2 regions of the Aeribacillus sp. FSL K6-2848 genome follow, and region 1 is predicted to be linked to the other one. Evidence: a T-box and tRNA genes for the amino acid it is inferred to sense, from the RefSeq annotation. Region 1 holds a T-box; the other holds one or more tRNA genes.
The links. The T-box of region 1 lies ahead of pheS (phenylalanine--tRNA ligase subunit alpha). A T-box ahead of a tRNA ligase gene usually reads a tRNA of that ligase, here a tRNA-Phe.
Positions count from the first base shown of each region.

Region 1 (16,410 bases):
TAAAACCTTCCATGATCGATAAATTCATTACAGTCGTCATGCCATATACGTGAAAAAAAGGCAAAACTCCTAGTATGGACTCTTCTCCTTTCCTGCATTTATACATCCAGGCAGCACACATTTTCGTATTGGAAATTAAGTTTTCATGCGTCAACATCACCCCTTTAGGCGTCCCTGTCGTCCCTCCTGTATATTGCAAAAGGGCAATATCTTCTTTCGGATCAATATTTACTGTCAATTCTTTAGCAGGCGATGTTTTTAAGATCTCTGTCCATACATGAACACCATTTGCTGCGTTTACCTTTATTAAAAGATTTTGCTCCTTCTTTTGAATGAGCGGGTATAGAAGATTTTTTGGGAAAGGCAAATACTCTTGGATCTTTGTTATTATGATATGTTTGATATTTGTGAGAGATTTCAATTTCGAGGCTTTTGGATAGAAAAGATCTAATGTAATGAGATGTGTAGCACTGCTGTCATTCAACTGGTACTCCAGCTCTGATTCTGTATAAAGAGGGTTCAATTGAACGACTATTCCGCCTGCCTCCAGAACTGCATAATAAGCAATAACTGCCTGTGGACAATTTGGAAGCATAATCGCTGCCCGATCCCCTTTTTCAAACCCTGTTTGCTCCAAATAATTAGCCAATTGAAGCATCTGTTCGTATAGCTTGCGGTACGTAATGTTCTTTCCAAGAAATGAAACGGCTGTATGATTCGGAAACTGATTAGCCGTATCTTGAAAATATTTGGAAAGCGGCTTATTCTCCCAAGAGATATTATGCGGAATTTCCGAGGGATAAAAATTGAGCCAAGGTTTTTGACATTCCATTTATCTCCTCTCCTTTGAAAAATAATGATGATTTTATTTCATTATATCAAAATAAAATTCAGAAATATAATTATTTTTAGAATTTTAAATAGGAAAAAGCGGAGACCTTTTCTTTTCTCCGCTTTTTCAAGCAAAAAACACCATATAAATAATACCGATCGCAATAAACAGACCGCACAAACCAAATAAAATTTTAGCCAGCGTTTCCATGTTCCCCTCTCCTAATTTGTAATTCCTGCTCCGATTACAAAGGACAAGCCTATGGATATGACCATTGAGATAAAGCCAACTGCACGGTTATCCTTTTGAATTTCATCATCAATATTAAATTTAGGAGTCAGAAATTCAAAAATAAAATATCCGATTAAGAGCAAGGCAAATCCGTAAAAGCCCCAGCCAATCATTTCAAAAAGACCGTCATGCTGTTCAATTGAGAATCGGAAAACGTTTGAAATCCCGAAAATTTTGCCGCCTGTTGCCATTGCAACAGCCACATTGCCTTTTTGGATTTCTTCCCAGTTTTTATATTTCGTCACCAATTCAAAAATGACTAAAAATAAAACCCCGCACAATATGACAACACTATAATTAGCAGCAGTTTGAACATATACGTTTTCCCAAAACAGATTCATGTTTACTCTCCTTAAAGAAAAGTTTATTTGAACTCGACAATCGTAACACCTGTTCCGCCTTCATTTGCTTCACCGAAACGGACGTTTTTAACAGCGCGGTGGTTTTGCAAAAATTCCCGCACCCCTTTTCTTAAAGCGCCCGTCCCTTTGCCATGAATAATGTGCGCCCGTGGATATCCTGCGAGAAGACAATCGTCAATATATTTTTCAAGACGGAGGAGCGCATCTTCATATCGCTCTCCCCGCAAATCAAGTTCTAATGAAACATGAAAATCCTTCCCTTTTACTGTTGCGAGCGTTTTTTCTCCCTCTTGTTTCGGGCTGCCAATATATTCAAGATCTTCTTCTTTTACTTTCATTTTCAATATTCCAATTTGTACAAGCCATTCACTTTCATTTGCTTTTTCAAGCAGATGTCCTTTTTGATTTAAGTTGATCACTTTTACCTCATCGCCGGGGCGCAGCTGCTTTTTGCTTTTTTGTTTTTCAGATTTTTGTTCAGTATTTATAAATTCAGGCGCTGCATATTCAAGCCGCTTTTTTGCTTCTATTAATTCATGCTCTTTAATAGCTGAACTGTGCTCTTTTTGCATGTTTTTCAATTTTTGAATAATCTGATCTGCTTCTTTTTGCGCTTCTTCCAGCCTTTTTTTCACCATTTCCTCAGCTTCTTGATATAGGCGGTCTTTCTGCTTATTAAATTCAATGATTTGTTCTTGTAGTTCTTTATGAAGTTTTTCTGCTTCTTTCAGCGTTTTTTCAGCTTCCATCCAATCCTCTTCAGCACGTTTTTTGCTTTCCTCAAGGGAGGCAATCATTGCATCCGTTTTGGATCTGTCAGCGCTCATGAACGATTTGGCGCGCTCAATAATTTCTTTGCTCAATCCAAGCCTTTTTGATATTTCAAACGCATTACTTCGGCCAGGTACACCGATCAACAATTTATACGTCGGCGATAATGTGTCGACATCAAACTCAACGCTTGCATTGATCACGCCCTTACGGTTAAATCCGTATGCTTTCAATTCGGGATAGTGGGTGGTTGCAACAACTTGCGCTCCTCTGTTTAAAGCTTCATCCAAAATTGCAATGGCTAGAGCAGCACCTTCTCCAGGATCTGTACCTGCCCCAAGTTCATCAAGTAGTACGAGTGAGCGATCATTAAGTTCCTGTAAAATTTTGACGATGTTCACCATATGAGAAGAAAATGTACTCAAATTTTGTTCAATTGACTGTTCATCCCCAATATCTGCGTAAACTGCCTCAAATACCGGCATTGTAGATCCTTCTTCAGCAGGTATTTGCAGACCTGATTGCGCCATTAGTGCGAGCAGTCCAATTGTCTTCAGCGTCACCGTCTTACCGCCGGTGTTTGGACCGGTAATGACAATCGATTGAAAATCTTCCCCAAGTTCAATTGTATTTGGCACAACGGTTTCAGGGTCAATAAGAGGATGGCGGGCTTTATATAGCTTCATAATGCCACGATCATTTATATTTGGCTTTGTAGCCTTTAATTTTTTAGCATACAATGCCTTGGCAAACATAAAATCGATTTCACCCATTACAGTGATATTATGAATGATTCCCTTGCTTATGTCAGCAACCATTTTCGACAATTCCGTTAAGATCCGTTCAATTTCGCGCCTTTCCTTAATCCGCGCTTCATTTAAAGAGTTGCTCGCTTCTACGATAGCCTGCGGCTCAATAAACAGAGTTGCTCCTGAGGAAGATTGATCATGGACGATTCCTCCGTAAACTCCTCTATATTCTTGTTTGACAGGAATGCAATAGCGGTCATTTCGAATCGTAATAATGGCATCCGAAAGATTTTTTTGTGCAGATGGGGAGCGAATGATCGATTCCAGCTTTTCGCGAATACGAGCCTCCAGTGTACGGATTTGACCTCTTATCGCTTTTAATTTATCGCTCGCATCATCAACAATTTCCCCGTCATCGCGTATGCAACGTTGAATTTCTTTTTCTTCTTTTAAATAAATTCCGATTTCGCTGACCAATTGTTCTAAATGAGGAAGTGAAACCTCCTCTTCTTGAGTCAACTTTTCAATAAATTGCTTCATTTGTCTTGAAGCATATAACACGGCAGAAACAGCCACAAGCTCTTGCGGACCTAAAGTTCCGCCTATTTGCGCACGCTTTACGCTCGGCCGTATGTCGCTTAATCCTCCGAAAGGGGCAGAGCCTTTCAATCGGAGCACTGTTAGTGCTTCATCTGTCTGCTCCTGCCTCTTCAGTACTTCGTTGATGTCTCCTGATGGCATAAGCTTTAACGCTTTCTCTTTTCCTAAAGAAGAAGAAGCATGCTCTTTCAGCAGTTCCCTTATTTTATTAAATTCCAAAACATGTAACACTCGTTCCTGCAACTTCTCAAAACCTCCTGACAGTTGAATGGTCAGTCTTTCCTTTTTAAAAATTGCTTTAATTGTTCAACATCCCACGTATTCACAACGTCATCCGGCTGAATGAAAGCTTTCCGCGCATACGCAACCCCTATCTCCATATGTTCTAGCATGTTTATGCTGTGGGCATCTGTATTAATCACAACCTTTACACCGTATTCCTTCGCTTTCTTCAAATGTTCTACACATAAGTCAAGCCTGTTCGGATTTGCGTTCAATTCTAAAATAGTATCTGTTTCCTTTGCAAGTTCTAAAAGCATTTCTATATCAACATCGTATCCTTCTCTTCGCCCAATTAACCTTCCAGTCGGATGAGCGATAATATCAACATGGTTATTATATAGGGCTGCTTTCAGCCTTTTCATAATTACACTCTGCGGCTGGGAAAAGTTCGAATGGATCGATGCAATAACTATATCTAGCTCTTTTAGACAATCGTCGTCATAATCAAGTGTACCGTCCGGCAAAATATCCATCTCGATTCCTCTGAAAATCGTAAAATCAGAATATTGTTCATTCAACATGTCAATTTCTTCTTTTTGTTCTTTCAGCTGCTCAGGAGTCAAGCCGTTGGCTACTTTTAAAAATTGCGAGTGATCTGTAATCGCGATGTACTTGTAGCCTTTTCTTTTAGCAGCCTCAGCCATTTCCTTGATTGAATGAGCGCCGTCGCTCCATGTTGAATGCATATGGAGATCTCCCTTTATTTCCTCGAGCGAAATAAGATTTCCTTTGTATTTTTCCACTTCCTCCCCATCTTCCCGAACCTCTGGCGGAATGTAGGGAAGCTGAAAGTGTGCATACAGCTCTTTTTCTGACTCAAATGTGAGCACTTCTCCGGTTTCTATTATTTCTACGCCGTATTCGCTTATTTTTTCTCCTCTTTCCTTCGCTAGCTGGCGCATTTTTACATTATGCTCTTTTGAGCCTGTAAAATGGTGCAAAGCCGAAATGAATTCCTTTGGGTGCACGATGCGAAAATCGACCTGAACCTTGACATCAAACTTGAGTTCAATCGATATTTTCGTATCGCCTTTCGCAATGATTTCAGTTATATTCGGCATTGTTAAAATGTAATCTCGCACAGCTTCTTTATTTTCCGCCGCAATAATAAAGTCAAGGTCTTTTATCGTTTCTTTCATTCTTCTTAAGCTTCCTGCGCGAGAAAAGCGAACTATTCCGTTTTTCTGTCCTTTTTCTAAAAATTTCTCTATTTTTTCTGCAATCGGCAGCATATAAGCAAGAGGCAGTCGGCCCGGTTTTTTATTCATTTCATCGATCGCAGCCAATATTTTTTCTTCCGTTACTTTTCCAAAACCTTGTAAACTTTGCACTTTATGTTCTTCACAAGCTTTTTTTAAAGAATCGATGTCCACAACACCTAAATCCTTGTACAATTTTGCAATCTTCTTTCCGCCCAGCCCTGGCAATTGAAGAAGAGGGATTAACCCTTCAGGAACTTCCTTTTGCAAGGTTTGCAGCGTTTTTGACTCGCCGGTTTTTATGAATTCTTCGATGACTGCACTCGTTCCTTTCCCAATCCCACTGATTAAAGTAAAATCGTGGATGTCTGATAGGCTTCTCGCATCTCTTTCAAGGGCATTGGCAGCTTTATAAAACGCGGAGATTTTAAAAGGGTTTTCGCCTTTTAACTCCATATATACCGCAATTTTCTTTAACAGGCTGACAACATCCTTTTTGTGAACCGTCATGTTTTACGTCACCTCTTGAATTTTAAACAATATAAAAATCACCTGCTATCGAACTATTTAATAGAAACAGAGAAGGACGATGGGGGTCTAAATAAAGATGTTTCCATCGTCCCTTTACGTCTAACTTCCTTTACCGAAATAGCCGATCCAAAGATCGTGAATTTTATCAGATAAGACAGGGGTATGATTGACAATTAAATCAGCCAGCAGCGATTTATCGATAAGATTTTGAATTTGCTCGGCTGGAATGAGCGCTGCCAAAAAAAGCAGAATGAATAAAATGAGGTATGTTTCCGCAAAACCTAAAACCGCACCCAGCAAGCGGTTGATTTGCTTAAGTATTGGAAGCATTGCAACAAAATCAAACATAGATCCGATGATGTGAAGCGCTATTTTTGATCCGATAAACAAAAGCACGAATGCAACTCCGCGATAGTAAGCTTCCTCCAAATGGCCCCCTGTCAATATAGATAGAGCAGCATTTGAATCTCCTATATTTGGATACGGTACCCATAATTCCAGTTTAGGAGCAAGATCGTCAAAATATGTTCTGGCAATTATGAAAGACACTATAACACTTGATAAATAAACTACTTGGAGAATAAATCCCCTTTTAAGGCCAGTGAGCAATCCGAATACTAAGAAAAATAAAATGATCAAGTCAAGCATTTTAAATTTCAATCCTTTTCCTGAAGTTGCTTTTCTAGTTCTTCAAATTTCTCCTTTAATTTGAGATAATCATGAACAGCATTTACCGCAGTTAGTACTGCCAGCTTGTTTAAATCTAGAGATGGGTTTTTTTGACTGATTTCCCGCATTTTTTCGTCAACAATTGAAGCGACAAGCTTCATATGATTTACGCTCTCATTTCCAACAATCGAATACTGCTGTCCATATATATAAACAGTCGCTTTATTTTTAGGTTGATCAGACAAAGCGAATCCTCCATCCTCTATGAAAAAATATCACAAAATGATTCAAAATCCTAATCATAATCATAACATGTTTGTCGAAAAGATGGAAAGAAGAACAAAAGAAAGGGTACAATAATATAGCATCCATTTTAGGAAAGCGAGGCGTTTTTTATTGTCCAATATCGTCATAAAAGTTGATCATGGGGGAATTCAAACTTTGAAAGATTTTTATAATCCTTTCATTATAGACAGAACCCCTCCAGGTGCCGTCTTTTCTGCCAAATTGACAAACTGTACGATCACTGCTTACAAGTCGGGAAAAGTGCTTTTTCAAGGATCTGCCGCTCAGCAGGAAGCAAACAGATGGGAAAAAATAGCAAAAACAGCCCCTTCTCAAACAGAGGATGAGCTTCAACAGCTTCAACAGATGTCAGTCATCGGCTCTGATGAAGCAGGAACGGGGGATTATTTTGGACCGATCACGGTTGCTGCAGTATTTGTCCCTAAAGAAAAAAGAAAACTGGTTCAGCAGCTTGGAGTAAAAGATTCAAAGGCTTTGACAGACAAACAAGTTTTTTCAATCGCCAACACTTTAATAGAGAAAGTTCCGTACAGCCTCTTAATTTTGCGCAATGAAAAATACAATCAATTGCAAAAATCTGGAATGAACCAAGGGAAATTGAAAGCTATCCTTCATAATCAAGCGATTCATCATTTACTCAAGAAAATTTCTCCTGATAAACCAGAAGCTGTGTTAATCGATCAGTTTGCAGAGCCGAATGTTTACTTTCAATATCTTAAAGACCGGGATGTTCCGTTTAAAGACATAACCATCTTTAAACCGAAGGCGGAGCATATACACATATCTGTCGCTGCAGCATCCATTATCGCAAGATATGCTTTTTTAAAAGAATTAAACAGCTTATCCAACGCAGCCGGATTTTATTTACCAAAAGGAGCCAGCCATACTGTTGATGAAGCTGCTGCCAAATTAATAAAGGAAAAAGGGAAAAACACACTTGGCAAAATGGCAAAGCTTCATTTTGCCAACACCGAAAAAGCTTTGAATCTATTGAATTGAAATGACGAATCCGGAAATCTTATTTTCTGAGGTTAGCAGGACCAATTTATGATTTCAATAAAAATGAAGGTGCTATCTGCACCTTCATTTGTTAGCTGGAATTATTTTAGGGATTTATCGTCCTGCGTTAGCTGCGAAGAACTGCTGAAAATTTTTCCTCTACCGCCTTAATTACTTTTTCATGAGCTTTTGCTGCTTCCTCATCCGTCAATGTTCGTTCAGGATCGTAGTAGCGGAGTGAAAATGCGATCGATTTTTTCCCTGCTCCCAAACGTTCTCCTTCATACACATCGAAAATGGAAATCTCTTTTAACAGTTTTCCGCCCGCTTCCCGGATCGTTTCTTGAAGCTCGCCAGCATGCACATGCTGATCAACGACTAAGGCGATATCCCTTGTAATAGATGGGAACCTTGGAATCGGCGTATATATGACTGGCTTAGCTTCATATTGAATGAGATCGGCTAGCTTCAGCTCAAAAACATATGTTTCATCTAAATCATACTCTTTTTCAACTTCCGGATTTAATTCGCCGACAAATCCGATGAATGATCCGTTTAAATAAATATCTGCCGTTCTGCCGGGATGCAGCCCTTCACGTTTTGCCTGTTTATACTCAATTTCATCCAACAGTCCAAGCAGATCAAATAAACCGTTTAAAATTCCTTTCACAACATAAAAATCAACTTTTGTTTTTTCCCCTTGCCATGGGTGATAAACGTAGTGACCCGTCATGACGCCTGATAAACGTTCTTTTTCCAAAGGCTTTTCTAAAGCATCGTCCGAAATGAAAACAGAACTAATTTCATAAAGATGAATATCATCGATTTGCCGCGCTTTGTTATATTTTACAGACTCAAGCAAATGAGGAAGCAGGCTTAAACGCAAAACACTCCGCTCTTCACTCATCGGCAATGCTAATTGAGTAAAGCTTGACGTCTCCAGCGTAAATTGTCCCGCCTTTTCTTTGCTCGTTAATGAATATGTGATCGCTTGATAAAGCCCGGCGCCTTCCAAAAATCTTCGCACTTTTCTTCTTTTCAATTGATAGTCTGTTAATGCTCCGGATGTTGAAGATCCTTCAGGCAATGTTGACGGAATATAGTCATATCCGTAAAGGCGGGCTACTTCTTCAATTAAATCTTCTTCAATCGCAATATCGCCTCTTCTTGTCGGAACGGTTACTGTAAAAAGACCGTTTTCTTCAACGGTTTCAAATTGCAAGCGGTCAAAAATTTCTTTTATTTCATCTACTGCAATGTTTGTCCCTAAAACGTTGTTAATTTTCTCAGCGGAAATGGTGATCACTTTTTTCTCGATTGAAAAATCATGAAATTCTGCTTCACCTTCTAAAACAGTTCCGGAGGCGTATTTTGCGATCAATTGTGCTGCCCGCTCTGCTGCAGCTTTTACCCTGTTCGGGTCAACTCCCTTTTCAAATCTCAAGCTCGCTTCACTTCTAAGTCCGAAATCCTTCGACGCTTTTCGGACAACACTGCCTTTAAAATAGGCGGCCTCAAGCAAAACGGTCGTCGTATCGTCTCTTACTTCAGAATCGGCCCCTCCCATTACACCAGCTAATGCAACAGGTACTTTGCCATTTGTGATCACAAGGTGATCGCTTGTAAGCTTTCGTTCTTGATCATCAAGGGTCACGATCGTCTCTCCGTCATGTGCGCGGCGAACGAGTATTTCCTTTGATCCGAACCGGTCATAGTCAAACGCATGAAGCGGCTGGCCGTATTCTAATAAACAATAGTTTGTAATATCGACGACGTTGTTATGCGGTCTGATTCCGGCTTTTATTAAGCGCATTTGCATCCATAAAGGGGAAGGGGCAATTTTGACATTTTTAATAATTTTAGCTATATAGAATGGATTATCTTCTTTTGCTTCAACATTCACAGTAATATAATCAGTTGCTTTTTCTTCGGCAGCCTCATAATGAACTTCCGGCTTTCGAACCTCTTTCTTTAAAATTGCTGCAACTTCATAGGCAACACCGATCATGCTTAAACAGTCAGAACGGTTTGGTGTAAGACCTAATTCAAGTACATAATCGTCCATAAACAGCTGTTCAATCGCATTTTTTCCAACTTCAGCATCACTAGGGAAAACAAAAATGCCGTCAGAAAACTCTTTTGGGACAAGCTTTCCTTCAATGCCCAGCTCTTGCAAAGAACAAATCATACCGTTAGATTCTTCACCGCGCAGCTTTGCCCGTTTAATTTTGAAATTGCCCGGCAAAACCGCACCAACTTTGGCTACCGGCACTTTTTGACCTTTTTCAACGTTTTGGGCGCCGCATATAATTTGCACTGGTTCTCCTTCACCGATGTCAACTAAACATTTGCTTAATTTTTCTGCATTTGGATGCTGTTCTTTTTCAAGCACCTGTCCAACTACAACATCTTTTATTCCTTCATTAACAGCTTGAACATTTTCAACTTCAATGCCGCTCTTCGTTATTTTTTCAGCCAGCTCCTCAGGGGAAATGTCTAGATCAACATATTCAGAGAGCCATTTGTATGAAACGAACATGAGAAAACCTCCTTTTAAGCTTGTTTAAACTGTTTCAAAAAACGCACATCGTTTGTATAAAAATGACGAATATCATCAATTCCATATTTCAACATGGCAATCCGTTCCGGTCCCATTCCAAATGCAAAACCACGGTATTTTTTCGAATCGAATCCCGCCATTTCCAAAACGTTTGGATGAACCATCCCTGCTCCTAAAATTTCAATCCAGCCTGTTCCTTTGCATACATGACAGCCTTTCATGGAGCATTTAAAACAGGATACATCGACTTCCACCGACGGTTCAGTAAACGGGAAAAAGCTCGGACGCAGACGAATTTGCCTGTCTTCACCGAACAGTTTTTTCGCAAACACTTCGAGCGTTCCTTTTAAATCGCTCATGCGAATGTTTTCATCCACAACGAGCCCTTCAATTTGCGTAAATTGATGGGAGTGCGTTGCATCATCTGTATCACGTCTGTATACTTTCCCTGGACAAATGATTTTTACAGGACCTTTCCCTTTATATTTTTCTAACGTTCTCGCCTGAACTGGAGATGTGTGTGTGCGCAGCAAAATTTCATCAGTTATGTAAAAGGAATCTTGCATATCCCTTGCCGGATGGCCTTTCGGCAAATTGAGCGCTTCAAAATTGTAATAATCTGTTTCAACTTCTGGACCTTCCTCTACTGTGTATCCCATGCCGATAAACAAATCTTCAATTTCTTCAATGACCGCTTGGAGAGGATGATGGTTTCCTGTTCGAACTGGTCTACCTGGAAGGGTAACGTCAATCGTTTCTTGCTGTAATTTTTTCTCGATTTCTGCTTTTTCGAGTTGTTCTTGCTTACTTGTTATTTCCCCGGCAATCACTTCCCGAATTTCATTTGCTAACGCACCTATTTTCGGCCGTTCTTCTTTCGAAAGCTTTCCCATTCCGCGAAGAACTTCGGTAATCGGTCCTTTTTTTCCAAGATATTGAACGCGAATATTTTGCAATTGTTTTAAATCCGTTGCTTCCCGTACCTTTTGCAACGCTTCATCGCGAAGCTTTGTTAATTCTTCCTGCATGTAAATTCCTCCTTTTTTAAAATAAATAAAAAAAACCCATCCCAAAAAAGGGACGAGTTGAATTTCGCGGTACCACCCTTATTAACAAAGAAAGAATCTTTGTTCACTTCATTATCATAACGGCACAGCCGGAGCGCCTTTACATGCTTCCGCATGGTCCTGGCGTCAACTCTGGAGGTGAATTCGTTTGCCTCTACCATAAAAATGCTTCCAGTCTACGGCATTTTCTCCCTAAATGGCGACCTGCAAACTACTCTTCTCCGTCATCGTTATTCCTTTATTCAATTGCTTTTAATTATAAAAAAAAGAAATTAAAGGCGCAACACTATTTGCGAAGATGGTACATGAAAATAGCTGAAGCAACGGCAACATTTAATGACTCCGCTTTTCCATAAATCGGAATGTGTAAATTTTGATCCGTCATATCCAGCAGCTCTTTTGAGACCCCATTTCCCTCATTTCCTACAAGGAGGGCAAATGTTTCAGATGGAGGGATCTCTTTATAGAAAACAGCATTTTTTGTTGAAGTTCCAAATACAGGAATTTTCTCTTCCTTCAATTTGTTTATAATCTGTTTTAATGACGAATTGACCACAGGCAAATGAAAAATTGATCCTTGTGTCGCCCGGATCGTTTTACTATTGTACAAATCAACCGTCCCGTCACCTAAAATCACAACATCCATTCCAGCCGCATCTGCAGTACGAATGATCGTACCGAGATTTCCTGGGTCTTGAACCGCATCTATTAACAGCCATTTTTTGGCGTTCAAATCGATTTCCCACCTAAGCTGCTTACAAACAGCCATGACACCTTGCGGGGAATCCGTTTCAGACAGAAGCGAAAACACCTCTTTGGAAACAATCGTTGTCGGAATAGTACCTTCGAAAAAATGATTTGGCAGCTTCGCTCCGTCTAAAACAATTAACTCTTGAACAATTGATTTGTATTTGAGAGCTTCCTCGATTAAATGCAAGCCTTCAATTAAAAACAGCCCGCGCTCTTCCCGTTTTTTTCTTGATTGCAGCTTTTTCCATTCTTTTACTCTTTCATTTTTAGTTGACGCAATCCGTTTCAATGATGGTGTCTCCTTCAACTGATAGTTCATTTCATATACATATTATAGAAAACAAAAGAAAAAATAAAGAAGAATGAAGAAAAACGAGGTGAAGGATATGAATTTTGATTTGCGCAATGCAGTCATTGCCAACATATCGCAAAATTCAAAAGACGAGCTGAGAGAAACGATCGTTGATGCCATCAATAGCAAGGAAGAAAAAATGCTTCCAGGGTTAGGCGTGTTATTTGAAATTATCTGGAACCATTCAAGTCAGCGTGATCAGCAGGAAATGGTTGAAACACTTGAACAAGGATTGAAAGAGACTGGAGCTGGGAAATAACCAGCTCCTGCTTTTTAGTTGTACGTAATGTTTTCAACCGTTTTTTTGTCGAGGCGTTTAATGACTTCTGTCAATAATTGAACCGTATGTTCAAAGTCTTCGCGATGAATCATCGCAGCGTGTGTATGAATGTAGCGCGTTGCAATCGTAATGGAAAGCGTTGGAACACCATTTCCTGTTAAATGAATCGATCCGGAGTCTGTACCGCCACCCGGCATAGCATCATACTGATATGGAATGCCGCATTCTTCAGCGACCCCTACGACAAAATCGCGAAGCCCTTTATGGGAGACCATAGAAGCATCATATAAAATAATTTGCGGACCTTTCCCCATTTTTCCCATCGCTTCTTTTTCGGAAATGCCTGGAGTGTCGCCGGCTATTCCGACGTCTACGCCGAAAGCAATATCAGGCTCAATATAATGGGCTGATGTGCGGGCTCCTCTTAATCCTACTTCCTCCTGAACGGTTCCTACACCGTAAACGACGTTCGGATGGTTTACCCCTTTCAGCTTTTTCAAAACTTCGATCGCTATTGCACAACCGATGCGGTTATCCCAAGCTTTCGCCAAAAGGATTTTATCATTTTTCATAACGGTGAACTCAAAATAAGGCACAATTTGGTCGCCGGGACGAACACCAAATTCCATCGCTTCTTCTCGGCTGCTGGCGCCAATATCAATAAACATGTCTTTGATCTCTACAGGCTTTTTTCGTGCTTCTGCCGGCAAAATATGCGGCGGCTTGGAACCGATGATGCCGGTCACATCTCCTTTTTGGGTGACAATCGTCACTCTTTGTGCGAGCATAACTTGATTCCACCAGCCACCAACAGGCTGAAAGCGAATGAACCCTTTATCATCAATTTGCGTAACCATAAAGCCGACCTCATCAAGATGGCCCGCGATCATAATTTTGGGTCCGCCTGATTCTCCTTCTTTTTTGGCAATTAAACTGCCGAGTCCATCCGTTTGGATATCATCCGCATAATCTTTTATGTACCCTCTCATTACTTCTCTGACTTCCCGTTCATTGCCGGCGATGCCTTTCGCGTCTGTTAAATCTTTTAACATTTTCAATGTTTCATCCCATTTCTCCACACTGAAACCTCCTTTAATTTATATTCTTCATTTTTTCCAAACGGAATTGTTAATATCCTTGATTTTGTCTAGCATGATTGACTTCATTTTTCGCCATGTATGCTGAAATAATATCTTCCTCTGAAAAGCCCAGCGCAGAGCCGAGTGTAACATAGTCGTTAAATAAATCGATATACGCTTGGACAGACAAATATTCATTGAATTTTGCCGTTTTTTGATAAACGTTTAAAAAAAGATCGGTCAGGCTTTTATCGATTTTTTTTGCTTTCATTTCCGGCAGTTTTTCAATATACAATTCATGGCCGATCGACAATAAAAAATGAAGGCCGTCTACATACTCTTCCAAAATAACCTCTCTGTCGGAAGGCGGCTTAACGCTCCAAAATTTAAAGCAGCGCGTTTCATTAGCCAATTCGCCAATTTCGACAAGCAAGGCTAAAACTTTTCTCTCGATCAGCCTTTCTTCCTCCAAACCGTGTTTCTTTTCAATTTTTTCATCCAATTCTTTTTGCATTTTATATAACTGTTCAAAATCCATTTTCTCAACCCCTAAAATATATCTAAAAAAATTATAGCAAATGTGATCATTAATGAAACCCCTTCAATTCCTTTTTCGTAATGTATATGTATGAATATGACCTTCGGGGAGGTTTAAAGTAAATGATTGTCATCCTTCTTCGTCTTTTCATAATTGCTGCGATTATTTTCCTAATTTATTCATTCATTAAATATTTATTGAACCCGAAGCGAAAGTTAGAATTGGCTCATGAGCAAAAAAAATTTTTCTTTCTTGATGATAAAGAAAATGTCCACAAAAATTTTTTGTTAACGCATAAAGGAGTTTTATTTGAAGGGGAAAAATATTTAGGCACGACTGAAACTTCTTTTGAAGTTATCTCCGTTTTTATTTGGACATCTACTCCAAATAAGTTAAGGGGGTTTACAAAAGAAGATTTTCAATTTATAGAATCGAAAATAAAAGAAGCATATCCTTACGCCAAAATCGACTGGAAAAGTCCAATTAAAGAGTTTTTGAATCGGAACGAATCGGAATTCCCGACACTATCTTAAGACAGCAAAAAAGAAAGAGCAGCTTGACATTCCCGTTCAAAATTGACAGCGTTAAAAGACTATGCGGTTCATGACTGGACGATCATGGTGTCGCTTTTTTGATCAATCTATGCAACATTTCTGATTTAAAAAGAAAATAAGCATTCTGAAGGCAGTTCCCATTGCGGGAGCTGCTGTTAGCTTCCATTTCTATTTTTATCCCATTACCTTTTCTCTTCCTCTATGAAATTTTGTAAAACAGCTCGGTAATTGATTATAATTTTTCGAAGTCTCCTTTTTAATTGGGTTTGGTCACTTTCATTATAAAACAGAGTGCTTCGTAAATGCTTTTTTCATTTTGATGATATTCTTGATCCCAACATTTAGTATAGAACCTAAATTTTTTGCATCGGCCTAAAAAACCCTTGAACTTTTGACTTTTTTCACTGTTGAGAAACGTAAAGCCATAATCGTTTACCTTTTCAGCCATATAAAAATCCCCTCCAAATAGAAGTGCAGCATCCGCGAGTCATTGCGCAGATTTTTTACACGTCTACTTAAAGGGGATCAATAATGTGCTGTTCAATTATGTCCAGCCCAAAGAGCAATGTACGTTTATAGGTGGCTTGCTTTTTCGATTACTTATTTAATTCAGCTTTAGCTGTTTCGGCGAGTTGTGCAAATCCTTTTTCATCATTTACTGCTAAGTCAGCAAGCATTTTTCTGTTTACTTCAATGCCAGCAAGCTTTAAACCGTGCATGAACCGGTTGTAGGAAAGACCGTGAATGCGCGCAGCAGCATTGATTCTCGTAATCCAAAGCTTACGGAAATCGCGTTTTCTTTGGCGACGGTCACGGTATGCATACATTAAAGATTTCATTACTTGCTGGTTAGCAACTTTATATAAACGATGTTTCGAACCGTAATAACCTTTTGCAAGCTTAATAATTTTTTTGCGGCGTCTGCGTGTCACTGTACCGCCTTTAACACGTGCCATAATGCATTCCCTCCTAAAAAATCGAAGTTAAAAATTATTTTATATTGTCAAGCATTTGATGAATACGTTTAAAGTCACCTTTGCTTACTAATGCTGGTTTGCGAAGTTTGCGTTTTTGCTTTTGAGTTTTGTTAGCGAATAAATGACTAGTAAATGCATGAGACCGTTTCAAATTTCCGTTCCCAGTTTTTTTAAATCTTTTCGCAGAGCCGCGATGAGTTTTCATTTTAGGCATAAAAGGATCCTCCTTCTATTTCTTTTCGTTTTTCGGTGCTAGCACTAGAAACATGCTGCGCCCATCCATTTTCGGCTTCGTTTCAACAGAACTGATGTCAGCGCATGCTTCAGAAAATCTTTCTAGAACTCGTTGGCCGATTTCTTTATGGGTAATCGCTCTTCCTTTAAAGCGGATCGATGCTTTCACCTTGTCACCCTTCTCCAAAAATTTCCGAGCATTGCGAAGCTTTGTATTAAAGTCATGCTCTTCAATTGTTGGGCTTAGGCGGACTTCCTTCACATTAATAACTTTCTGCTTTTTACGCGCCTCTTTTTCTTTCTTTTGCTGCTCGAAGCGGTATTTTCCGTAATCCATGATGCGAGCAACCGGCGGTTTTGCATTCGGAGCAACAAGAACGAGATCCAAATTGGCATTTGCGGCAATATCAAGCGCTTCTTGCCGTGAT
Region 1 is NZ_JBBOQQ010000001.1:3,145,090-3,161,499, forward strand. Features, by position in the region: gene NSS70_RS15195 (long-chain-fatty-acid--CoA ligase) at 1-832, opposite strand, end outside; gene NSS70_RS15200 (DUF350 domain-containing protein) at 1,054-1,464, opposite strand; gene NSS70_RS15205 (endonuclease MutS2) at 1,488-3,848, opposite strand; gene polX (DNA polymerase/3'-5' exonuclease PolX) at 3,878-5,596, opposite strand; gene NSS70_RS15215 (CvpA family protein) at 5,717-6,265, opposite strand; gene zapA (cell division protein ZapA) at 6,274-6,531, opposite strand; gene rnhC (ribonuclease HIII) at 6,683-7,591, shown strand; gene pheT (phenylalanine--tRNA ligase subunit beta) at 7,719-10,130, opposite strand; gene pheS (phenylalanine--tRNA ligase subunit alpha) at 10,145-11,179, opposite strand; T-box leader at 11,225-11,455, opposite strand; gene NSS70_RS15240 (TrmH family RNA methyltransferase) at 11,505-12,287, opposite strand; gene sspI (small acid-soluble spore protein SspI) at 12,355-12,579, shown strand; gene NSS70_RS15250 (M42 family metallopeptidase) at 12,594-13,679, opposite strand; gene NSS70_RS15255 (dUTP diphosphatase) at 13,729-14,217, opposite strand; gene NSS70_RS15260 (hypothetical protein) at 14,340-14,750, shown strand; gene NSS70_RS15265 (hypothetical protein) at 15,028-15,219, opposite strand; gene rplT (50S ribosomal protein L20) at 15,368-15,727, opposite strand; gene rpmI (50S ribosomal protein L35) at 15,762-15,962, opposite strand; gene infC (translation initiation factor IF-3) at 15,978-16,410, opposite strand, start outside.

Region 2 (16,410 bases), 1.1 Mb from region 1:
AAATAAATCTATCATGGCGCCATCTAAGTATAGATGGCTTTTCGCTTTAACTAAAAAGATATACTGTATGTTTGCTATAAATGGAATATTTAAGGAAGGGATGATGACGGCTTAGATGGTTAACAAGGAATTTGACCTTTATGATATTGTTGAAATGAAGAAACCTCATCCTTGCGGAGAAAATCGCTGGAAAGTGATCCGAATGGGAATGGATATCCGTATTAAATGTGAAGGTTGCAGCCATAGTGTTCTCATGCCGAGAAAAGAATTTGTAAGAAAGATGAAAAAAGTCATTGAAAAACATAGTGAGAAGCAACAATGAAAGACTGCTGCCTTAAATCGGCAGTCTTTTTTTTATAGAGCTGATCGATTTGGAGGATGAAAGCTTGTCATTTTTCTTGTTCCTATCTATAATGGGTGAAGATTAGTTGATGAGATAGTGTCCGTACAAAAAGAGGAGTGGAAAATTCATGGGATTAACTGCTGGTATTGTTGGTCTTCCGAATGTTGGAAAATCAACGCTGTTTAATGCGATCACACAAGCGGGGGCCGAGAGTGCGAACTATCCGTTTTGTACCATTGATCCGAACGTAGGAATTGTTGAAGTGCCTGATTATCGCCTGCAAAAGCTTTCAGAATTATTTAAGCCGAAAAGAACGGTTCCGACAACATTTGAATTTACTGATATTGCAGGAATTGTCAAAGGGGCAAGCAAGGGAGAAGGTCTTGGCAATAAATTTTTGTCTCACATTCGCCAAGTGGATGCAATTTGCCATGTTGTTCGCTGTTTTGATGATGAAAATATTACGCATGTTGACGGAAAAGTGGATCCGATTGCAGATATTGAAACAATTAACATCGAGTTAATTTTGGCCGATTTGGAAACAGTTGATAAACGGATCGATCGCGTTGCCAAAATAGCAAAACAAAAAGACAAGCAAGCTATGTTTGAATATGAAATTTTAATGAAGTTAAAAGAAGCGTTTGAAAATGAAAAGCCCGCCCGTTCTGTTTCATTCACGGAAGAACAGATGAAATATGTAAAACAGCTTCATTTGCTCACCATTAAACCTGTACTTTATGTAGCAAATGTTAGTGAGGAAGATATATCCTCTGGAAGTAATGAATATGTGGAAAAAGTGCGCAAATATGTTGCTGCGGAAAATGCCGAAGTAATTGTCGTATGTGCAAAAATTGAATCTGAAATGGTCGAGCTTGATTCGGAAGAAAAAGAAATGTTTTTGCAGGAGCTTGGAATTCAAGAATCTGGTTTAGATCAATTAATTAAAGCATCTTACAGCTTGCTGGGACTCGCCACATATTTTACTGCTGGGGAACAAGAGGTTCGGGCATGGACGTTCCGCAAAGGAATGAAAGCACCTGAGTGCGCAGGCATCATTCATTCTGATTTTGAACGGGGATTTATTCGGGCCGAAACAGTTTCCTATACAGACTTAATTGAGGCAGGTTCGATGGCTGCTGCAAGAGAAGCTGGAAAGGTTCGATTGGAAGGAAAAGATTACGAGGTTCAAGACGGAGATATTATTCATTTTCGATTCAATGTCTAATGTTGCGGGATCAATAAAATTTTGCTATAATTTTGGTTTGTGAGTAATGATAATTACTCCTTGCCCGAATTGGGCCGTCAAGACCAAAAGGAGGTGTAAGAGAATGAGAAAATACGAAATTATGTATATTATCCGTCCAAACATTGAAGAGGATGCTAAAAAAGAGCTAGTTGAGCGTTTTAACGGCATTCTTGTGAACAATGGTGCGGAGATTACAGAGGTGAAGGAATGGGGAAAACGCCGTCTCGCTTATGAAATTAAAGACTTCCGAGATGGTATTTACATGATTTTAAACGTTCAAGCTTCACCTCAAGCGGTTGAAGAATTTAACCGTTTGGCAAGAATCAATGAAGATATTTTACGTCATATCATTGTTAAAGAAGAAGAGTAATTTGTTCCAATATACGTGTTAAAATGGTAATATCATCTTAAAAGACATTTTAGGAGTGGTTCTGAAATGATGAATCGTGTCGTTTTGGTCGGTCGGCTTACAAGAGATCCCGAATTACGATACACGCCCAGCGGTGTAGCCGTTGCAACCTTTACATTGGCAGTTAATCGAAATTTTACAAATCAGCAAGGGGAACGCGAAGCAGATTTTATCAACTGTGTCGTTTGGCGGCGTCCTGCGGAAAACGTAGCCAACTATTTAAAAAAAGGCAGCCTTGCGGGTGTTGATGGCCGTCTTCAAACACGCAGCTATGAAGATCAAACGGGAAGAAGAGTATTTGTAACAGAGGTTGTGGCGGACAGTGTTCAATTTTTAGAACCGAAGAGTGCCGCAGTCGGGAATAATTCGGGATTTTTTGCAGGAAATCAAGGAAATGCAAATCCATATGGCGGTGCACCATTTGATCCAAACCGGAATAATCAGAACCACCAAAACTTTGACGATGATCCATTTGCTAATGATGGACAACCGATTGATATTTCAGATGATGATTTACCATTTTAACCGATTGTACGCCTAGATAAATGTAAAGAAGGGAGGAATTGTAATGGCTGGACGCAGAGGCCGCGGTAAACGCCGGAAAGTGTGCTATTTCACAGCAAACGGCATTACGCACATTGATTACAAAGATGTTGATTTGCTTAAAAAATTCATTTCTGAACGCGGAAAAATTTTGCCTCGCCGTGTAACAGGAACGAGTGCAAAATATCAACGGAAATTAACAGTTGCCATTAAACGGGCCCGTCAAATGGCATTGCTTCCTTATGTTGCAGATGATAAATAAGAAATTTCAAAGGCAGCAAGGTGAATCCCTTGTTGCTTTTTTCTTGTCCGTTAAATGAAACCATGATTTGATTGTTTAAAAAGTCTAGATTAAAATAATGGTATGAGTCTTGATTGAGGTGAGTCTGTGAAACGTACGAATGTTTTAACAGAAGGTGCTATATTCGTTGCTATTTATACCGTTTTTCTATTAATTACTTTATATGTTCCGATATTAAGCGTTATATCAATATTTTTCCTTTCGACGCCGTTTATTATTTTCGGTATCCGCCACGGAATCAAGCAGTCTTTTGTTTTATTATTAGCATCAATCGTGATGACATTTTTGGTCGGCTCCATCGTTTCGCTGCCGATTGGGCTCATGTTCAGTGTGACAGGTATCATAATGGCATACTTTTATCGTCAAAAACGGCAGCTGTTTGCGTTAATAGGCGGCACCATTTCATTGCTCATCAATTTCGTTCTTGATTATGCGTTATCAATTGTTTTTTTGGGCGTTGATCTTTTTAGTGATGTTATACAACAAACCAAGTCTTCAGTAAGGGAAACATTAGCCGCATTCCCTTCAATGGATGAAGAAATGAAAAAAACAATGATGGAGCAAATGAACGAGCAGTTTGATTTATTAATGAACTTGCTTCCGAGCATGTTTGTCATTGTGTCATTTATGTTAGCCGCGATTATACATATATTGAACATTGGAATTATAAAAAGATTAAAATTGAATGTTGGAACAATCACCCCTTTCCGCGACTGGAAATTTCCAAAAAGTATTATTTGGTATTATTTAATCGCCACTCTCCTTATGCTTATCAATTTGCCTAAAGAATCTTTCTTAAATATCGCGCTTTACAATATTGTGTTTGTTTTACAGACTGTGCTTTTAATTCAAGGGTTTTCCTTTATTTTTTATTTTTGTCATGTGAAAAAACTTTCGAAAGCAGTGCCGGTATTGATTGTAATTGGAACATTTATTTTGCCAATTCTTCTTTATCCAGTACGAATATTGGGAATCATTGATTTAGGGTTTAATCTCCGCGAAAAAATACGTTAGGCCTTGGTTCGTTCTTTTTGCAAGGAGCTGAATAAAATGCCGAGTTTTTTTGAAAAACCTTTATTCTTTTACCCGTTATACGCACTCATTGGCGTAATAGCGGCAATGATCGGTTTTCTGTTATTTTATAATTGGGTGATTGGCTGTATTATCGCAATCGTTGCAGGTTGTCTGTTGTTTTTTTTCTTTTATGCTGTTAAACGATTGAAATTGGAATTGGAACATTCTATTTCTGATTTAACGTTTCGTTTGAAAAAAGCTGGCGATGAAGTTTTTATGAAGATGCCGATTGGCATTATGCTTATCAACGATCAATTTGCCGTGGAATGGGTCAATCCATTTTTAGCTTCATATTTTAAGAACGACAAGCTGGTCGGTCGTCCTCTTGACGAAATTTCTGAAACATTAAAAGTGTTATTTCAAAAAGGGATAGATTCCGATATCGTGACTCTTCAAAACCGTAAATTTCGCGTCATTGTCAAAAAAGAAGAAAGGCTTCTTTATTTTTTTGATGAAACGGACCACACGGAACTAAAAAAGCAGTATGAAAGCGAACGGATTGTTTTAGCTTATATATTTTTAGATAATTATGATGAAATCGCACAAGGGCTCGACGATCAAAAGCGGAGCAATTTAAACAGCCTTGTGACATCCATATTAAATAAATGGGCAGTCGATAACGGTATTTTTTTAAAAAGAGTTTCCTCTGAACGTTTTATTGCGGTTTTTAATGAAAAAATTTTGGCTGAGCTTGAAAAAACGAAATTTTCTATTTTAGATGAAGTCAGAGAAAAAGCGGTTATTCAAAATGTTTCTCTCACCTTAAGCATCGGGATTGGAGCCGGCATTAAAGATCTGTCTGAATTGGGGCATCTGGCGCAGTCGAGTCTAGATCTTGCTTTAGGCCGCGGAGGAGACCAAGTTGCTATTAAACGGGGAAATGGCAAGGTTAAATTTTACGGCGGACAAACAAATCCGATCGAAAAACGCACACGCGTTAGAGCTCGAGTGATTTCCCATGCATTAAAAGAAATCATTCGTGAAAGTGATAAAGTATTTATTATGGGTCATAAAAATCCTGACATGGATTCAATTGGTTCAGCAATAGGAATATTGAAGGTGGCGCAAATCAATCATAAAGAAGGTTTTATTGTTGTAAACCATGAAGAATTCGGCCAAGGACTTCAAAAGCTTGTGGAGGAAGTAAAGAAGGACGCTGAGTTATGGTCCAGATTCATCACTCCGGATGAAGCCCTGAATATTGCAACAGATCATTCTCTTCTCGTGATTCTAGATACGAATAAACCTTCAATGGTGGCTGAACAAAAATTGCTGAGCGAAATTGACCATGTAGTAGTCATTGACCATCATCGCAGGGGAGAAGAATTTATTCAAGATCCACTGCTTGTTTATATAGAACCTTATGCATCATCTACATCTGAACTTGTTACGGAAATTTTAGTATATCAGCCTGCAGAATTTAAAATGAGTACAATAGAGGCAACTGCATTGTTGGCAGGTATTACGGTAGATACAAAATGCTTCACGCTTCGAACAGGCTCTAGAACATTCGATGCGGCGTCTTATTTGCGATCAAAAGGAGCGGATACAATCCTTGTCCAAAAATTGTTGAAAGAGGATATTCAACAATTTGTTCAACGTGCCAAGTTCATTCAAAACACAGAGATTATGAATAATGGGGTTGCAATAGCAAAAGCAGATCGAGAAGATGAATATTACGATCAAGTGATCATTGCTCAGGCAGCTGACACTCTTTTATCAATGAACGGCGTATTGGCGTCGTTTGTCATTGCGAAGCGTGATGAACATACAGTCGGTATTAGTGCTAGATCATTGGGCGATTTTAATGTTCAATTAATAATGGAAGCACTTGGAGGTGGAGGGCATTTAACAAATGCCGCGACCCAGTTGGAGCATGTTACGATAAATGAAGCAGAAAAACGATTAAAAGAAGCTGTTCAACAATATTTAGAAGGGAGAAATGAAGAATGAAAGTAATTTTTTTACAAGATGTAAAGGGGAAAGGGAAAAAAGGTGAAGTAAAAAATGTAGCTGACGGCTATGCCCAAAATTATCTTTTTAAAAAAGGTTTGGCTGTTGAAGCGACGAGTGCCAATTTAAAACAGCTGGAAGCGCAAAAGAAAAAAGAAGAAAAAGAGGCAGCGGAAGAATTAGCGCAGGCAAAAAAATTAAAAGAACAGCTTGAAAAAATCACGGTTGAATTAAAAGCGAAAGCCGGTGAGGGCGGAAGATTATTTGGTTCTGTAACAAGCAAACAAATTGCTGATCAATTAAAAAAAGCACATAATATTCAAATCGATAAACGGAAGATTGATCTTCCAGATGCGATTCGTTCTTTAGGCTATACAAATGTTCCGATTAAGCTTCATTCGGAAGTGACGGCGACGTTAAAGGTACATGTTACAGAAGAATAATGGCAAGGAGCAATGTGGTATTATGGAAAGAAGTTGATCTTGAAGTAATGCCACATTTCTCTTTATACTTTTTGGAGAAAAAATTTATGTGTCCACGGTAAGGCGGTGATCATCTTGAATGATCTTCTGGTCAGTGATCGAATTCCACCACAAAATATAGAAGCAGAGCAGGCAGTGCTTGGGGCAATTTTTTTAGAACCTGAAGCGCTTATGTTAGCTTCCGAAATATTAGTTCCTGAAGATTTTTATCGATCCAGCCATCAAAAGATTTTTCAATCGATGTTGAGGCTTTCAGAAAAAGGAGAGCCCGTCGATTTAGTAACTGTGACAAAAGACTTGGCGGATGCGAAAATTTTGGAAGAGGTTGGCGGGGTTTCTTATTTAAGCGATTTAGCGGGATCCGTTCCTACAGCAGCAAATATCGAATATTATGCGAAAATTGTTGAAGAAAAATCGATATTGAGAAGACTTATACGAACAGCAACGGCTATAGCTCAAGAAGGCTATAATCGGGAAGACGATGTGGAAACACTTTTAACAGAAGCCGAAAAAAGCATCATGGAAGTGGCGCAGCGGAGAAAAGCCGGATTGTTTCAAAACATTAAAGATATTCTTGTTCGAACATACGATAAAATTGAAATGCTCCACAATCGCAAAGGGGAAATTACAGGAATTCCTACAGGCTTTTCCGAATTGGATCGTATGACGGCCGGTTTTCAGCGAAATGATTTAATTATCGTAGCGGCCCGCCCGTCTGTCGGTAAAACTGCATTTGCCTTAAATATCGCTCAAAATGTTGCGACGAAAACGGACGAAAATGTAGCGATTTTTAGCTTGGAAATGGGTGCGGAACAGCTTGTCATGCGTATGCTTTGCGCAGAAGGAAACATAGATGCCCAAAATTTGCGAACGGGAAATTTAACCCCGGATGATTGGGGAAAGTTGACGATGGCAATGGGGAGTTTATCAAATGCCGGCATTTATATTGATGATACACCTGGCATAAGAGTGAGTGATATTCGCGCCAAGTGCAGACGGTTAAAACAGGAAAAGGGCCTTGGTTTAATTATCATAGATTATTTGCAATTAATTCAAGGAAGCGGGCGGAATCGGGAAAACCGCCAGCAGGAAGTTTCGGAAATATCAAGATCTCTTAAGGCTTTGGCACGTGAATTGGAAGTGCCGGTCATCGCATTATCCCAGCTTTCACGAAGCGTCGAGCAGCGTCAAGATAAACGCCCGATGATGTCAGATATTCGGGAGTCCGGTAGTATTGAGCAGGATGCAGATATCGTCGCCTTTTTATACAGAGATGATTACTACAATACGGAATCAGAAAACAAAAATATTATTGAAATCATTATAGCCAAGCAGCGGAACGGCCCTGTAGGAACTGTCCAGCTTGCATTTGTAAAAGAATATAATAAATTTGTAAATCTTGAAAGGAGATATGAAGACGATCATATTCCTCCTGCTGTCTCTTGATGAGGCAGTTGTTTTTTGTAAGCATCTTATATAACACGAACAAAATATTTAATAATAAAGTGAACGTTCGGATTTTATTGACTCTACTTGCTACAATTGGTAGAATAAACTTGTTTCTTTGTATTGGATTTTTGGTGAACACGGAGGTGCACACATGTCATCAGTTGTTGTTGTTGGTACACAATGGGGGGATGAAGGAAAAGGGAAAATAACCGATTTCCTTTCTCAAAATGCGGAAGTGATCGCCCGTTACCAAGGTGGAAACAATGCTGGCCATACAATCAAATTTAACGGTGAAACATATAAACTGCATTTAATCCCATCCGGTATTTTTTATCAAGATAAAATTTGTGTCATCGGAAACGGAATGGTTGTCGATCCTAAAGCGCTGGTAGAAGAGTTGAACGGTTTGCATAAACGGGGAATTCAAACAAATAATCTGCGAATTTCCAACCGCGCTCACGTCATTTTGCCTTATCATTTAAAATTGGATGAAGTGGAAGAAGAACGAAAAGGAGCCAACAAGATCGGGACGACGAAAAAAGGAATAGGTCCAGCCTATATGGATAAAGCAGCCCGTATTGGCATCCGCATCGCTGATTTATTGGATCGTGAAGTCTTTGAAGAAAAATTGAGAAGAAATTTAGAAGAAAAAAATCGCCTGTTTGAAAAAGTATACGAAGTTGAAGGGTTTAAACTGGAAGAGATTTTAAATGAATACTACGAGTACGGCCAACAAATCAAACAATATGTATGCGACACATCTGTTGTGCTGAACGACGCGCTTGATGAAGGACGCCGTGTTTTATTTGAAGGCGCTCAAGGTGTTATGCTTGATATCGATCAAGGTACATATCCTTTTGTTACATCTTCCAATCCAGTAGCAGGCGGTGTGACAATTGGAGCAGGTGTAGGTCCTACGAAAATTAAACATGTTGTCGGCGTATCAAAAGCTTATACAACTCGTGTAGGAGACGGTCCGTTTCCGACAGAGCTCCACGATGAAATTGGCGATCAAATTCGTGAAGTTGGACGGGAATATGGTACAACAACAGGACGTCCGCGTCGAGTGGGTTGGTTTGACAGCGTTGTTGTTCGCCATGCGCGCCGGGTAAGCGGAATAACTGATTTATCTTTAAATTCCATCGATGTATTGACAGGAATCGAAACATTAAAAATATGCATCGCCTACAAATACAAAGGTGAAATTTTAGAAGAATTTCCAGCAAGTTTAAAAGTACTTGCACAGTGCGAACCTGTCTATGAGGAATTGCCGGGTTGGAAGGAAGACATTACGGGGGCAAAAAGCTTGGACGATCTTCCTGACAATGCACGTCATTATGTTGAACGGATTTCCCAGTTAACAGGTATCCCACTTTCCATCTTTTCAGTTGGTCCAGATCGTTCACAAACAAATGTTGTCCGCAGTGTATACAGTCCAATATAATAAACTTGGAGGGATCGGCTGTTCCCTCTTTTTTTTGTGAAATTAAAAAAAATCGTTGTTTTGTCCCTCTAGAAATGATATTATTATACACGTCTTGAGAAAAATGAGCGTATTGGCTCCGAACTGTTCGCACAATGCATCCATCATCCTCGAAAAAGCTAGAAGAGGAAGGGACATCTGACAAATTTTAAAATGGATTAGAAGGAAAAAATTTTTTATGAGCCATTAGCTCAGTAGGTAGAGCATCTGACTTTTAATCAGAGGGTCGGAGGTTCGAATCCTCCATGGCTCACCATTACAATCGAGAAATATTATACAAGCTGCCTCACATTCGAGAATCCACATATATGAAAGGGTTGAGAGAGGGAAAAAGAGTTCGCATTCTTGAAAACTTTATACGGCTCGGTAGCTCAGTCGGTAGAGCAAAGGACTGAAAATCCTTGTGTCGGCGGTTCGATTCCGTCCCGAGCCACTTCATACGCACGGTTTATCCGTGCTATTTTTGGCTATAAGTATGTTAAACCAAAATTGGTAACATTTGTGGTTGTAAATAGAAATTTGATTTCTCATCTCAAGCTGTTACAATAAGATAAAAATTGATATAATAGGTTTGATAGGAATTTACAGGGGTTTACTCTAAGTTCCAAAACCTATTGAATTTAAGACCTCTAGCAATAGCTAGGGGTTTTCTGCTTGTTTTTTCCATTTGTATTGAAAGTTGATGATGAGATGAATGTAATCGTGGTAAAGTAAAGTTAATAGATCAAAAGGGGAGAAAATGATGGAAAATAAAAAAATATTAGTTGTTGATGACGAAAAACCAATTGCAGATATATTAGAGTTTAATCTTAAAAAAGAAGGTTTTGATGTATACTGTGCTTATGACGGAACAAGCGCGATTGAAATGGTGGAAGAAATTAAACCTGACTTGATATTGTTAGATATTATGCTTCCCAGCAAGGATGGAATGGAAGTGTGCCGGGAAGTTCGAAAAAAATATGAAATGCCGATTATTATGCTGACTGCGAAAGATTCAGAAATCGATAAAGTACTTGGTCTGGAGCTTGGTGCTGATGATTATGTGACAAAACCATTCAGCACAAGAGAGCTCTTGGCAAGGGTAAAGGCAAATTTACGAAGACAGCAAACAAATGCTGCAAGGGAAGCGGCTTCTGAACAGTCGGAAATTCAAATCGGCTCTCTCGTTATTCATCCTGATGCATATGTCGTTTCAAAACGGGGAGAAACGATCGAGCTTACTCATCGTGAGTTTGAATTGCTTCACTATTTAGCGAAGCACATTGGACAGGTCATGACCCGAGAGCATTTGCTGCAAACCGTTTGGGGATATGACTATTTCGGAGACGTCAGAACTGTAGATGTCACGGTTAGAAGACTTAGGGAAAAAATTGAAGACAACCCAAGTCATCCAATATGGATTGTGACAAGAAGAGGGGTAGGTTATTATTTACGCAATCCTGAACAGGAGCAGTGAACATGTATAGCAGTCGAGTGAGTTTTTTCCGTTCGATACATTTTAAAATTGTGCTGATCTATGTGCTTCTGATTATTTTGGCTATGCAAATCATCGGTATTTACTTCGTTAAGGAATTGGAATCTTCTCTTATAGAAAATTTTAAATCTTCCCTTTCGCAGCGGATTGATTTGCTGGCTTACCAGATTGAGCAAGCGATGACGAATGAAGAAGTGGACGAATCATTGAATATGGAAGATGAGATATCTGCTATTTTGCAAGATTTTAAACGGGAGGAAATTCATGAAGTTCGCGTAGTGGACCAAGATGCGCGTGTCATCGGGACATCTGATTACAACAAAGATGTGATCGGGAAAAGAACAACTGAAAATATGATTAAACGGACTTTAATCGTCGGTTCGCCTGAAAGCAATATTTTGCTTGATCCGCAAACGAAGCATCGAATGTACGTATCAGCGACTCCGATCGTCACAGATTATAAACGAGAAACAATTGGCGTTGTTTATGTCGTTGCCTCAATGGAGGAAGTTTTTTCACAATTGCGGACGATTAACAAAATTTTTGCAACAGGCACAGGGATGTCCCTTCTTATTACCGCGGCGCTAGGAATTTTTCTTGCCCGCACTATAACCCGTCCGTTGTCAGATATGAGAAGGCAAGCGTTGGAGCTGGCAAAAGGGAATTTTTCCAGAAAAGTAAAAGTGTATGGAGAAGATGAAATTGGACAGCTTGCATTAACATTCAATCATCTCACGGAAAAATTGGAGGAAGCACAGGAAACAACTGAAGAAGAGCGCAGAAAGCTGGCGTCTATTATTACTCATATGACAGAAGGTGTCATAGCCACAGATCGGCATGGAAAAGTAATTGTCATGAACAATCCGGCCCATGAAATGTTGAATGTTTCACGTGAAACAGCCTTAGGAAAATCAATTGTGGAGCTTTTAGATTTAACGGATGAATGTACTTTTGAAGATTTAGTGAACCAGCAAGAACCGATGCTGTTAGATTTCAGCACAGAGGAAAAACCGTATATATTACGAATCAGCTTTTCTACGATACAAATTGATGAAGATCATATTAACGGATTGATTGCAGTAGTTTACGATGTAACAGAGCAGGAACGAATCAACCAAGAGCGGCGTGAATTTGTCGCAAACGTTTCTCATGAGCTGCGGACGCCGCTTACTACAATGCGCAGTTATTTGGAAGCATTGGCGGAAGGGGCTTGGAAAGACGAAACGATCGCGCCAAAATTTTTACAAGTGACGCAAAACGAAACGGAGCGGATGATTAGGCTGGTTAATGACTTGCTCCAGCTATCAAAACTAGATAGTAAAGATTATCAATTAAATAAAGACATGGTGAATTTCACAGACTTTTTCCACAGAATTATTGACCGTTTTGAAATGTCTAAGCAGCAGCATGTCACATTTGTACGAAACATTCCGAAAAAAAGCCTTTATGTAGAAATTGAACCCGATAAAATTACGCAAGTGCTCGATAATATTATTTCCAATGCATTGAAATATTCTCCTGAAGGCGGAAAAATCTCTTTTCAAGTAAAAGAACAAGTTGACCATATTGAAGTCAGTGTAAAAGATGAAGGCATTGGAATTCCGAAAGAAAGTGTGAAAAAAATTTTTGAACGTTTTTATCGTGTTGATAAGGCTAGATCACGCAAAATGGGCGGAACCGGTCTAGGTCTTGCAATTGCAAAAGAGATGGTGGAAGCACACGGAGGAGAAATTTGGGTGGAAAGTGAAGAAGGAAAAGGCACGACTGTATTTTTCACATTGCCATATGAACAGAACCAAGAGGATGATTGGCTATGAACCGGGAAACGATAAAATCCATTATTTTAACATTTTTAGTGCTGACAAGTTTATTCTTCACCTGGAATATTTGGACATATCAGCCAAACTACGGGGAAATTTCGAACTCCAACTATATTGAAAACAACCCGTTAAGCAATGTAACAAAAAAGCCTTATGAAGTCGTGCAGCCGGATCATATTATGATTCATGAAAAAATAAAACATTACGCAACTTATGACGAAATCGTCATCGAAAGAATTTGGAAGGATATCCGTCAGTGGGAGCTAGAAGAATTCAAAAATATTTCTGGAGAGATTGAAAAGCAATATGGTTTTAATCAATGGATAAACAGGGAAATACATAATTCAACCCCTAACTTTGAAGTTATTTTTAACGACTCGATTCCGATGTCAGCCCTCTTATCAATAACCGACTGGACGGATGAAGAAGATTTCAATATAGAATTTGATCGGATTTACATTCCTCTGACAAACGAGAAAGCGAACCGAAAGCTTTATTTAGTCGACTACGAGCATAAATATGTTGTAGAAGCACAGGTGAAAACCGCTTTAAGCAATTTGTGGACGGAAGTGTATAAAGAAAAAGAAAGCTTTGAAAGCTACGTGTTTTGGAACGGATTATTTTTGCCTGAAAAGCCGTTTCCGATTCATCGCCTTCAATATTTTACAAAATCAATGAGCGGTGAGCAGTTTAAAAATGCATTGTTTAGTGATCCAAGTTATGTAAAACGGGATGTCAATGCTTCCGAATTTGTGTATACAGACAGCTCCCGTCAGCTTGTCATCAACGAAGATAAAGAAAGGGTTGTTTACGTTAATCCGACAATTGACCAGTCTTTAACGACGGAAAAAGGAAAATTGATCTTGCAGAGCATTGATTTTTTGAACAAACATGGCGGTTGGCTGTCAGGATTAAATGATTATCGCTTCGAAAAAACGGATCAAGAACAGAAAATTTATTTTCGTCTAACGGTTCGAAATTTGCCAGTATTTTCGTTCAGCGATTCGCATTATTCGATCACGACGATTATGCAAAGCTGGGGAAAGAATGATATTGCCTTATATCAGCGTCCGTTATTTTATTTGGATGGTTTTATCCGGGAAGATAAAACGACTTTACCTAAAGCAGCAGATATAATTGAAGCTATTAAGGATAATCCAAGCATTGAAGCCGACAAAATAAAACGTATTTTTCCCGCTTATGACATACAACAGTCGTCACGGCAAAATATCGTAAATTTGGAGCCGATATGGTGCATTGAACTCGAAAACGATAAATATCAAAGGCTGAATGTGAAAAAAGCGGGTAAAGGAGGGGAAGGTATTGGATTGGAGTAAAACGAAAACGGTGTTTATTATTGCCTTCCTGATCCTTGATATTTATTTAGCTTTTCAGTATGTTGAAAAAATCAAAAGCTCCAAATATGATATGATCACGAAAACGACGATTGAAGAGCAGTTTGCAGCGGAAAATATACAATTTGGGAAGCTTCCAAAAGAAGTAATAGAAGGTTCTTATATAACGGCAGAAAGCAAAATATTTAAGGAAGAAGAAATCGAACAACTGAAAAATCAAAAGCCGATGCTGCCTGATGAGGAGTTGACTCGTTCGGTAACAAAGCTTCGGATGAGTTTTGACAAACCGATTCCAATTGTAGGAGAAAGTATCGAAAATAAGATCAAGCAAATTTTAACAACACAAATCATTGCGGGCAGTCAATACAAGTTTTGGCGCTACAGCAAAGAAACAAGGGAAATTATTTGTCTGCAGGAATACAAAGGAAAAATTATTTTTCAAGATGTAAGTGATGGAATCGGTATGATTGTCTTTTATTTAAATGATAAAAATGAAATTGTGTCTTATCAGCAAACATTGCTAGAAGATATAAAAGAATTGGAGAAGCAGGAAATATTGCCTGCGATTAAAGCATTGGAAGCTCTTTATGAAAAAAATGATTTGAAATCTAACAGTAAAGTAACCGATGTAGAATACGGATATTACACACAATACCCGCTGTCGGAACAGCAAATTTTGGCTCCGACATGGCATGTAGTTGTCAATAAAACAGAAGATTATTATGTGAATGCATTGGAAGGTCAGGTCATTAAACCGGAGAAAGAGAATAATAATTTGGAGTGAGTGAAGGAAATGAGCCTTAATTTCAGTGTTCTTGCGAGCGGCAGCACAGGGAATGCCATTTATGTAGAAACAGATGAACATTCCCTGTTAATCGATGCAGGATTAAGTGGTAAACAAATGGAAAATTTGTTTCAAGAAATTCAACGGGACATAAAAAATTTAAGCGGTATATTAGTCACCCATGAGCATAGCGATCACATCAAGGGACTTGGAATTTTAGCGAGAAAATACGAAATTCCGATTTTCGCGAATGAAAAAACGTGGAAAGCAATGGAGAGAGAAATCGGCGAAATTCATTTAGAACAAAAGTTTACTTTTGAAATCGGCGAAACGAAATCGTTTGGAAGTTTAGAGGTTGAATCATTTGGCGTTTCCCATGATGCAGCAGAACCAATGTTTTTTGTGTTTCACCACCGTGGAAAAAAACTAGCGTTAATTACTGATACTGGATATGTAAGCGACAGAATGAAAGGGATCATACGCGGTGCAGATGTTTTTATTTTTGAAAGCAACCATGACGTAGAAATGCTGCGAATGTGCCGGTATCCTTGGAATGTAAAACGAAGAATTTTATCTGATGTTGGACATGTTTCAAATGAAGATGCTGCACTTGCTATGGCTGATGTCATTGGCGACAAGACGAAACGAATTTATTTGGCGCATTTAAGTAAAGAAAATAATATGAAAGAGCTCGCACGAATGTCTGTCCAGCAAGTATTAGAGAAAAAAGGATTCGTTGTCGGAGAACAATTTGAATTATATGATACAGATCCAAAGAAACCGACGCCTCTCGTAGCTGTTTAAATGTTTGAATTTCCCCATCGTTGGGTATGTTAATGTTGTCATATATTTTTCCTGCCAGCTCGCGTTATACTATAATAATGTAGATAAAATCATTCGTCATCGGAAAGGAATGATGAGGCGATGGGATATTATGATGATGATTTTGAACGGTATAATAACAGAAAACAAAGGGGAAACTGGGGCGGATCATTATTGGCTGGGTTAATCGGAGCCGTGTTAGGCGCGTTATTAGTTATTTTCTCCCTTCCAGCATTAGCACAATTCAATATTCTTCCATATAATCTGAACATCAGTCCAGAGCAAACTGAGGAAGGGGAAACAGGAAATGTCCAAGGGCCAGTCAAAACAGTAAATGTAAATGTGAATTCAGCAGTTACAGAAGCAGTTAATAAAGTGAGTGATGCGGTTGTCGGAGTCGTCAATATTCAGCAAGTAAGCTTCTGGGATCAAACACAAGAGGGAGAAGCAGGAACAGGATCAGGGGTCATCTACAAAAAGGAAGGCGATAAAGCCTATATTGTAACAAATCATCATGTTGTAGCCGGAGCGCATCAATTGGAAGTTGTATTAAACGACGAAACACGCATTCCCGCTGAACTTGTCGGCAGTGATCAGCTGATGGATTTAGCAGTATTGGTTGTGGATGCAAAGCATGTTAAGAAGGTTGCTGAATTCGGCAATTCGGACACAGTCAAACCGGGTGAGCCGGTGTTGGCAATCGGAAACCCGCTCGGCTTGCAATTTGCTGGGTCTGTTACACAAGGGATTATTTCTGGAACAGAACGGACCATTCCTGTTGATATTGATGAAAACGGAACAGTGGATTGGCAGGCGGAAGTGCTGCAGACGGATGCCGCGATTAATCCAGGAAACAGCGGCGGAGCACTTGT
Region 2 is NZ_JBBOQQ010000001.1:4,233,298-4,249,707, reverse strand. Features, by position in the region: gene NSS70_RS20365 (DUF951 domain-containing protein) at 116-322, shown strand; gene ychF (redox-regulated ATPase YchF) at 471-1,568, shown strand; gene rpsF (30S ribosomal protein S6) at 1,672-1,959, shown strand; gene ssb (single-stranded DNA-binding protein) at 2,026-2,523, shown strand; gene rpsR (30S ribosomal protein S18) at 2,567-2,803, shown strand; gene NSS70_RS20340 (YybS family protein) at 2,930-3,856, shown strand; gene NSS70_RS20335 (DHH family phosphoesterase) at 3,893-5,869, shown strand; gene rplI (50S ribosomal protein L9) at 5,866-6,312, shown strand; gene dnaB (replicative DNA helicase) at 6,427-7,797, shown strand; gene NSS70_RS20320 (adenylosuccinate synthase) at 7,952-9,244, shown strand; tRNA gene NSS70_RS20315 (tRNA-Lys) at 9,464-9,539, shown strand; tRNA gene NSS70_RS20310 (tRNA-Phe) at 9,644-9,716, shown strand; gene yycF (response regulator YycF) at 10,026-10,739, shown strand; gene walK (cell wall metabolism sensor histidine kinase WalK) at 10,742-12,574, shown strand; gene NSS70_RS20295 (YycH family regulatory protein) at 12,571-13,914, shown strand; gene NSS70_RS20290 (two-component system regulatory protein YycI) at 13,901-14,716, shown strand; gene NSS70_RS20285 (MBL fold metallo-hydrolase) at 14,726-15,520, shown strand; gene NSS70_RS20280 (S1C family serine protease) at 15,641-16,410, shown strand, end outside.
Region 2: it has a tRNA-Phe gene. The T-box ahead of pheS (phenylalanine--tRNA ligase subunit alpha) is inferred to sense a tRNA for this amino acid. The anticodon was not compared.